DNA from 3 places in the Peribacillus sp. Aquil_B1 genome. Region 2 is predicted to be linked to each of the others. Evidence: riboswitches for the same ligand, from Rfam matches in the RefSeq annotation. Region 2 holds a riboswitch; each other region holds the start of a gene.

Region 1 (3,284 bases), on a different contig from region 2:
CTTTTGGCCGGCGGAACGGATCTGGTTTGCGCCTCATGGCGATAGCAAAGGCCAAAGTCAAAGGACCCACCCGGCCTGCAAACATCGTAAAAATGATGAGCATCCGGCCAACCGGTGATAATTCCGGGGTCAAGCCCATTGAAAGTCCCACTGTGGCGAATGCTGAAGTGGCTTCAAACAAAATCATCAAGAAATCAGTTCCGCTTTCAGTGATGGTCAGCAGAATGGAGATGATTGAAACCATGGATACGCCAATGAATGTAACGGATAATGCTTTAAAGATCGTTTCACTCACAATGCGGTGCCGGAATAATACCACATCACCCTTTCCTTTAATCTGTGACCAAACCGTTCCAACAAGCGTTGCTAATGTAGTCGTTTTAATCCCGCCGCCAGTCGATCCGGGTGAAGCCCCGACGAACATCAGAAAAATGATGAGCAGTAATGTTGGCTGAGTTAAATCAGGGATATTCAGCGTATTGGAGCCTGCCGTCCTTGGTGATACCGATTGAAATAATGATGACAGCGTTTTACCCATGAGAGATAAAGGCTGCAATGTCTTGGCATTGCCGAACTCGAATAAAAAGATTAAAATTGCACCGGCAATCGTAAGGGTCAAGCTAGTCGCCAGAACAATCTTCGTATGTACGGATAAACGATGGGTATTCCGATATTCGTATAGTTCATTCATCACGATAAAACCTATTCCGCCAAACGTGATGAGGAAGGCGACGGTAAGGGTTACGAATGGATCAGATACATAAGGAGTCAAACTCCTGAATTCCCCCATTAAATCAAAGCCGGCATTATTGAAATTCGATATGGAATGAAATACCCCGTAATAGATTGCTTTGCCGATTGGCATGTCAAAAGAAAAGCGAATCGATAAAATAAGGGCGCCAATGCCCTCAATGATGGCTGTGAAAATTAAAAGCCGCTTCACTAATCTGACTACACCTGCCATGGATAGGTTATTTAAGGATTCCTGCAAGAGTAACCTGCCTTTTAAAGAAATCTTTTTGCCTAAAAGGAAAAAGAAAAACGTCGCAAATGACATGAACCCTAAGCCGCCTATCTGAATCAGTGTTAAGATGACCAACTCACCAAAAGTGGTGAAGGTCGATCCCGTATCCACTACGACCAGCCCTGTTACACAAGTAGCGGAGGTTGCGGTGAATAAAGCATCAAGAAAAGAAAGACCATTCCCACTTTCAGTAGAAATCGGCAGGGTCAATATATAGGACCCGATAAGTATCAGGATGGCAAACCCGAGTACAAGGATTTTTGGCGGATCCAACAAATTTTTTGCTTTTATCAAATTGATCATCCCTACCTATAAAAAAATTGTGTAAAACTGTATGATATTTTAATCATCAATCTGATATCAGAATCTTTTTAAAGGCATAATAAAAAGACCAGCGAAAACAACGAACAGTTATTTTGCCACAAAAAGCGTGCAAAAAAACTCCCGAAATAGGCGGTCTTATGACCTCCTTCGCTTTAGCCGACGAAGTTAGCTGACGGGTAGGATGGCGAAAGAGCTGATCTCATCCCTTCTGCAAGGCAGAATTAACCCCAATTGATTGGGTCCTCCGTACTCAATTCCCTTGAGTTTAGGCCGAAATGCATTAAATTGATAAACGTATTCTACTCCCATCATTTAGCAGTTGTAAACCCCTAAATCGCAAAAAAATATTTCTTTAACAAGACTGAAAATTTACGATTCATTTACATTTTAAAAACGTATTGACAAATATTAGTTAGCACATTATGATAGGTTCGATTAATCCGATTATGATAAATGGCATCGATGTACTTTATTCAATACTTTTAAGCAAAACACGCTATTTGCCAATCAAAATTTGTAATAGATATATTATGTTTCTTTTGTAAATGATAAAGAAAAAAGCATTGCATTCGTATTTAAAAATTCAATACATTTTATTAAAAAGGCGGGCAATTATGGAGAAGACGTTCAATAGATATGTTATTAATGCTACAGGCAAGGGTGGCCAGACATATTTAACACAATGCCAGGATAAAGATGCACTAAGGAAATGGATAGCCGATCATGAGGATCAAATCATCATGGATGAGTTAAGGATAACGGATAAGAAAAAGAATCCGTTTTTAAAATTGTTTTCCCTAAGGTAAATCAACCAAATCCCCAACATCATTAGCGGTATTCAATTATAAAATCCCTGTGTTCTATCCGGGAACGCTGAGCGAAAAATCCATATGTTGTTTTGCTTTTAAACTCATTTATTTTAAATGAGTTTTTTTGCGTTATTTACATTACAAAACCATTAATGTTAAAATTTAGAAATAAATAATGTGGACGTAAAGAGGAGAAAAGTAAATGAAATGACCACTTTCCAAAAGAGCCTCGAGCAGCTGAGGGTAGTTGGGGATGTATGGTGACGCATAGAGGTGGCGCCGCAAATTGACCTCGTCCCGAGACCATTGCGTGGGGACGGTTTTTTTATTGTTCGGTCAAAGGGGGAGAAGCGATGACATTAAGAAATACATTAGTATCCTGGAAATACCCATCCATTCTATTGTGCGGAATTGGTATCTCCAACTTCGGTTCTTGGGTTTATTTCATTGCACTTAATTTAATCGTTCTGGATATGACTGATTCAGCCTTGGCGGTAGCTGGACTTTATATCGTAAAACCGATGGCTGCCCTATTTACGAATGTGTGGGCAGGCAGCGTGATCGATCGGATAAATAAGCGGAATCTTATGGTGGCACTTGACCTATTTCGCACGGTATTCATAGCTTTGCTGCCATTGACTTCTTCTATTTGGGTCATCTATTCCGTTGTCTTCGTGATCAATATGGCAGGGGCCATGTTCGTAACAACATCAAGGTCGTATATTACAAAATTAATTCCCGTTGAACAGAGGAAACGATTTAACTCATTACGAAGCTTAATGGATTCTGGAGCTTTTTTGATTGGGCCGGCGCTAGCGGGGATCCTTTTCTTGATTGGTACTCCCGTTTTGGCGATTTATATTAACGCGGCTGCCTTATTGTTATCCGGTATCATCACTCTATTCATGCCTAATCTTGAAAAGGATCATCCCCTTGAACAATCCAGTCACTACCTGTCTTGGACCATCATGAAAAAGGATTGGGGCATCGTCCTGGACTTCAGCCGGAAATCTTCCTATATCATGATCATTTATTTCTTATTCAGCTGCATGGTGGTGATGGAAACGGCGATCGATTCCCAAGAAGCTGCGTTTGCCAAGGCTGAGCTCCTTTTGTCGGACAGCGAT
Region 2 (3,284 bases):
TAGGTTTGTCTACAGTAATAGATATGGAACTTATTTCTTCAAATGATAGGGCACTGTCGTAATAACCACATTTCTTTTATAAAGTAAGTAGGCGCGGATCAGTAAACTTGATTGGTTATGAAGTATATTGTGCCAGCCCTTCTTCGGAATGAATTGGGGGATGATCACCGTAACTTTATAATTGGATTCACTAGCCTTATGTTCAACTGTGTCCACAAATTTAGTTAGTGGTTGAATGATACTTCTGTAATAAGAATTCAGTGTAACGAGTCTGACATCTGGCTGCCATTTTTCCCACTTTTCTTCGAATTTCTTTTCGTCTTCTCTTTCAAAAGCGACATAAACGGCAATCACCTGATGTGCAGATAGAGATTTTGCATAATTTAAAGAGTTCTCAACCACATGGGTTATACCTGCCACAGGTACAATAATGATATTTCCTTCAATTGGTAAGATCGGCTCACATGTTGTAATCCTTAGTTGGTCACCAACTGCTTCATAATGCTTTTTAATTCGATGAAAAATTAAAATGATGATAGGTAAAAAAATCAATACAGGCCAAACCTGAGTAAATTTGGTTAAAAAGAATATCATCGTGACGATAAAGCTAATTATGGCACCAATTGAATTAATGGTTAATTTCATCATCCAGCCTTTTGGCTTTTCGCGGAGCCATTTAACAATCATGCCAGTCTGGGACAACGTAAATGGAATGAATACCCCTACCGCATAAAGCGGAATAAGATTTTCTGTATGTCCTTCAAATGCGACTATCAAGATGATGGATGCGAGTCCCAGTATGATGATTCCATTGGAATACCCTAATCGGTCCCCTCTGATCGTAAACGCCCTTGGTATGAATTTATCCTTCGCCAGATTTACCGCAAGCAGAGGGAAGGCCGAATAGCCAGTATTGGCCGCAAGTATCAAGATCAATGCAGTCGTACCTTGAATGAAGAAATACATGAAATTCCGTCCAAAGATCTCTTCAGCGATCTGGGAGACGACCGTCACCTCTGCGCTTGGAACGATGCTTAAATAATAGGCTAAGAATACGATTCCCGAAAATAATACAGCTAGCAATGAACCCATCGCTATTAAAGTTTTCGCCGCATTATTCGGGGCTGGATCTTTAAAGTTCGGGATTGCATTGGAAATTGCTTCTACTCCTGTCAATGCGGAGCTTCCTGATGCAAATGCTCTTAGCAGGATGAATAAACTGATGCCCGCTACCGGAGTCCCTAGTGACGTGTGTAATTCCGGTGAAACTCCCCCCGTCAAAATCTTGAAAATTCCAACACCAATCAAGATGAACAATGCTAAAACGAATAGGTACACCGGATAGGCCAAGACAGAGGCCGACTCCGTAACCCCCCGCAGGTTCAGGATTGTAAGTAGAATGACGAAAATGATGGCTATGATGACATTATATGAGTGCAGGCCGGGAAAAGCGGACGTGATGGCATCCGTACCTGCCGAAACACTTACAGCCACTGTTAATATATAATCCACCAATAAGGATCCTCCGGCTATCAACCCTGGATTGACTCCTAAATTGTTTTTTGAAACCACATAAGCCCCCCCGCCATGCGGATAAGCGAAAATGATTTGCCTATAGGACAAAATCAATGCCGCTAACAGGATCAATACCCCGATCGCGATAGGGATGGAATACCAGAATGCTGCAGCACCGATTGTGATCAGAACGATCAATATTTGCTCAGGTCCATAAGCAACCGAAGACAAAGCATCAGAAGATAATATCGCCAAAGCCTTTGTTTTGTTAAGCTTTTGTTCACCAAGCGCATTTGACTTTAAAGGTCTTCCAATCAAGAACCTTTTTATAGAAGATAACACTAAGTAGTCACCACCATAGTTAATTTATAAGTTTATGTTACCCAGCTGTAGCAAAAAAACGAGACGAAACACAAAAATGCCTACAAGTCATAGCTAAATAGACCTGTAGACATCAATTTTTTTGTCTAACAAGCTCCACCTTCCTTCTCATATAACGCTTACGAGGTTAGCTGTCGGATTCGGGCCTTAGAGTAGCCCTACCTTTTAAAGGATTCACCCCTTGGATTGTAGACAATCCCAATAACGGGTCCCCCGCACCATAAGGTTTAAGCGATTTAGAAATATGAAACTGTTGATTATCATACTCCCGTGTAATGGAAAAGTAAATGAAAATTTTGCTCAAAAACTGAAAAATTCTTTGTTCGTGAGGTTTTGTTTTGACGTATATAACATAAGTCCTGCAATGACATGATTCGAAGGTCGGAAAGGAGGTAAGTAAACGTCTAATACAGAAATAATCCAGGAGTCGATGAACAAAGGGTGGTCTGAAAAGGAAAAAAATCAGCCTCATGGAGAAGGCGTTGAAAGAAATTAACCAGTTCTGCCCCAGCTCGGATCGCATCTGTCCGATAGGGGCACTATTCCACTGATTCACCTAATTAGTTCCTTCCTTCTTGAATTGGTCTCAAATTGCCTTTTTTAAAGACAAAATATTTCTGGCCAATATAGTTAAGCACGGTATAAAAGATTGTTCCTATGAGAACAGCCAAATTTTGTTGTATGGATAAATGAACGGATCCTTCCAGAGATTCTGCAATAGCTTGGCCTATAGAATAAGCTGCGGAATAACAAATCAGGATGACGCAAAAGAAACGGGCAACTCCTCGCCGCCATTCTATATCGCTTTTAAAGGTAAAAGTCCTATTCAAAAGAAAACTCGTTATAGCTCCCGTACCATTGCCGAAAAAGGTGGAGACCCAGTATGATAATTCAAGGACATTCATAAGAAAAAGCATGATGGAAAGTCCAACCGCTGTATTGACTATTCCAACCAATAAAAAACGGATGAAGGAGTTAGTGTGTTTTAGATAGTTTTTCAATACTGTTCCGTTCATTGTCCAGTTGCTCCCGTTTTTTCAAATCGAGCGGATTAAATAGATCAAGATCAACAATATATTTAGGCCGGCGTTTGGATTCATTATAGATTTTACCGATATATTCCCCAATCAAGCCGACAGCAATCAACTGCAGTCCGCCGATCAACCAAATGGAGGTGATTAATGAGGTCCAACCAGTTTCAGTCTGTCCATAAAACTTTAACCATAAAAAGTAAGACCCAAAAAGTAAGCTAATGAAAAAGGAAAGACATCCTAGCCATAAGACAAGCCGAATCGGTGTAACTGAAAAGGAAGTAATGCCATCAAGCGCAAAAGCAACCATCTTCTTAAATGGATATTTCGTTTCCCCGGCCAATCTTTCTTTTCGGT
Region 3 (3,284 bases), on a different contig from region 2:
TGCGCAACAGTACTCCATATTAACCCACATGTTAAGGAACACACTCAACAACCTCGAAATATCCATATTATAGTAAGAATGAAGATTTGAAGGATAAATCATGGATAAAATTGAAAAAGGTTTTTCATGGAGCCGCTTCCGTTTATGCAGATGCAACTAAAAGTTTAGGTCTGTGGCAATCAGAGAAATATGCATTCGAAAAATATTTAAATCAGGAAGATGCAATCCTTGATATCGGATGCGGTACAGCAAGAACCACCTTCGCTCTCTATAAGAAGGGATTTCAAAATCTAACGGGAAACGACCTAACACCAGCCATGCTATGAAGCCGAAAAAATAGCGCATGAATATACCTGGACATACCCTTTATCCTTGGGGATGCAACAAACCTCCCTTTCAACGACTCATCATTCAATAAAGCAATTTTCGCTTTTAATGGGTTAATTCAAATCCCCAGCGAAAAAACCGCACATTGGCTTTAAAAGAAATCAACCGTATTTTAAAACCTGAAGGACTCTTCATTTCACAACACATGACCGTGATAAAAACGAAAATCACCTGAACTTCTGGGAGCAAGAGGAAATGATTTGGTGTGTTGGTAAACAAGATGAGAGGCTTTATGAATTTGGGGATATTATCACATCCGGAAAGACGCTTCAAGAAGTTACTTTCCTCCATATCCCAACTAAACTTGAAGTACTTGAGTGCCTGGAGGAAGCAAGGTTTACAGTCATCGAAAGCTTTTATCGAAGTGAATTATTCCATGAAAACGATGATGTCAACGCTTTCTCTTCCGATTGCCGCTTTTGGATCGTCAAAAAATAAGGAAGAGCTGTTTCATTCAAAAAAAAATCCAGAGTGACATTTCACTCTGGATTTTTTGTATTAAGAAACTTGTTCTAGTTCTTTTTTGGAAGGAGGGTTGAATTGACCTTCCCATTTAGAGATAACGATTGCCGCAAGTGAATTACCGATAACGTTTACTACTGTACGTCCCATATCAAGAATACGGTCGATACCTGCAATAAATGCTAGACCTTCAATAGGAATACCGACAGTTCCCAATGTCGCTAAAAGAACTACGAAAGATACACCCGGTACACCCGCAATCCCTTTGGATGTGATCATTAACACTAGCATTAGCGTAATTTGTTCATACGCACTTAAATCGATTCCGTACATTTGAGCGATGAAGATAGCCGCTAACGCTTGGTATAATGTAGAACCATCAAGGTTAAAGGAGTATCCAGTCGGGATAACAAATGTAGCAATATGTTTCGGACATCCCGCTTTCTCCATTTTTTCCATGATTTTCGGAAGAACCGCTTCTGAACTTGCAGTAGAGAAAGCAAGAATCAATTCTTCTTTTAGAAGTTTAATCAAAGTAAAGATATTGAATCCGACAAATTTCGCAATAAGACCAAGAATGACTATTACAAAGAAAATCATTGTTCCGTAAACAGAAAGCGCTAACTTTCCTAACGGAATTAAAGATTCCAAACCGAATTTGGAAATAGTCACACCGATTAGTGCAAATACACCGATAGGAGCGAATTTCATGACCATGTTAGTTAGGTAGAACATTCCTTCAGCTACACCTTGGAAGAAACGGAATACTGGTTTACCCTTTTCACCGATGGCCGCAATACTAAGTCCAAACAACACGGAGAAGAAAATGATCGCTAGCATATCGCCTTCTACCATGGCTTTAACTGGATTGGATGGCACAATGTGAACGATTGTATCTACGAACGATTCATGCTGCTTAGTTTCGGCTGTATCAACATAGGTAGAAATATCAGTTTGTTCTAGCTTGTCCATATTCACACCAGCACCAGGCTGGATGATATTCGCTGAAATTAAACCAACAGCAATCGCTACCATAGTTACCACAACAAAGTATGATATTGATTTAGCACCTAGTTTACCTACCGCTTTCAAATCACCTACACCAGCAACAGCAACGATAAGGCTGGAAACGATGATCGGCACTACAATCATTTTAATCATTCGTAGGAAAATGTCTCCGAATGGCTGTAAAAAGTTTTGGGCCGACTCACTACCATAAAAAATGGCACCAACGATAATCCCTAAAATTAAACCAATGAAAATTTGGCTAGCTAAACTTAATTTGAATTTCTTCATTTACTTTCCTCACCTTCCATAAAGTCTTTGATGCAAAAACATTTTTGTCTCGGTAAGGGAAACAAGATACTAATAAAAGAAAGTAATTTTTCTTTTTTGGAAAAACTCTGTCTTTACGCCGAAAAAAAAGACACTTCATGTGTCGATTTCTTATAGGCGTGAATATTCACACATGTTCCCTTGAAGACGCTGACGAGGTTAGCTGTCGGGTTAGGATTGGAAACACAAAAAGCCCTTTCATTTCTGAATTCACCCCTAGCGGATAAAATCCACAAAAATGGGTCCCCCGTTCTTGGAATAAGATTAAGCGAGTTAACTTATAATAAAATATTATACTAAAAATGATAATCTGTAAATATTTATTCTCATTCGTTCTAGAAAAAGTCCTTAAATATGTCTGAATATTCTGTATTAATAGCTATTGTATCTATAATTACTCTTCCCTATTTTCAATCACATAAGTTATATTGATATATAATTAACAACTTTTTGGACATCACCTCTCTTGATGAAAGAAGCGGTTATTTTTCCAACATGCCAAGCAACAGATATCTTACTTTTTCCCGAGAGGTGAATTTTTTATAAGTTGCTGCTTTCACTTTTTCAAATTGAATTGGGGTAATGAAATAAGAATGGTTCTTCGCCACATTCGGCTCCATTAGGATGACGTCCCCCACCGACGGTCCCTTTATGATTTCTTGCATCCCTTCAGCCTTAAGCCCTTTTGTAATGTAATGTTTATCCACATAGCCTTTTTTAGTCAATTTGTAAATATAAGGCTGTTTATGGTATTGTACCGCCTCAATAGGAATGGAGGGTACACCGGCTTTCTCATTGGTTATTACAGTAAGATCCACTTTGGATCCCACCAACAAAGCTTCCGTTTCTTCACCTTCCGATTCGATTAGTGCCTGAAATGGAAATCTGTTATCTTTTTTTAATGACGGCTCTTCAGCGGGATAGGAATGGATGCGGCCTATCGTCCCTTTCAATGCCTTTTTTGAACCAGAGGAACTTGCTTTTATAGTCATGCCCACTTCGGCCTTTTTCATTTCCTCTTCAGAGAAATCCCCTTCAATTGCCATATTTGTCGAAACAATGGATATAATGGGGTTTTTCAGGTTTTTATTGATATTTTT

What was found. A riboswitch is a leader RNA that binds a small molecule or an ion and turns the genes downstream of it on or off. The one in region 2 is predicted to bind cyclic di-AMP.
Region 1: it holds a riboswitch for cyclic di-AMP, as region 2 does, so the genes downstream of both, MPH60_RS22745 (TrkH family potassium uptake protein) here and MPH60_RS00690 (APC family permease) in region 2, are expected to answer to the same signal.
Region 3: it holds a riboswitch for cyclic di-AMP, as region 2 does, so the genes downstream of both, MPH60_RS27160 (cation:dicarboxylate symporter family transporter) here and MPH60_RS00690 (APC family permease) in region 2, are expected to answer to the same signal.

Annotation. Positions count from the first base shown of each region.
Region 1 covers NZ_JAKXEE010000004.1:306,131-309,414, forward strand. Annotated here, with positions in the region: gene MPH60_RS22745 (TrkH family potassium uptake protein) at 1-1,318, opposite strand, end outside; cyclic di-AMP (ydaO/yuaA leader) riboswitch at 1,488-1,630, opposite strand; gene MPH60_RS22750 (hypothetical protein) at 1,963-2,154, shown strand; gene MPH60_RS22755 (MFS transporter) at 2,511-3,284, shown strand, end outside.
Region 2 covers NZ_JAKXEE010000001.1:132,144-135,427, reverse strand. Annotated here, with positions in the region: gene MPH60_RS00690 (APC family permease) at 31-1,857, opposite strand; cyclic di-AMP (ydaO/yuaA leader) riboswitch at 1,997-2,140, opposite strand; gene MPH60_RS00685 (GtrA family protein) at 2,457-2,912, opposite strand; gene MPH60_RS00680 (glycosyltransferase family 2 protein) at 2,872-3,284, opposite strand, start outside.
Region 3 covers NZ_JAKXEE010000011.1:8,076-11,359, reverse strand. Annotated here, with positions in the region: gene MPH60_RS27170 (class I SAM-dependent methyltransferase) at 87-326, shown strand; gene MPH60_RS27165 (hypothetical protein) at 583-825, shown strand; gene MPH60_RS27160 (cation:dicarboxylate symporter family transporter) at 886-2,145, opposite strand; cyclic di-AMP (ydaO/yuaA leader) riboswitch at 2,318-2,465, opposite strand; gene MPH60_RS27155 (efflux RND transporter periplasmic adaptor subunit) at 2,667-3,284, opposite strand, start outside.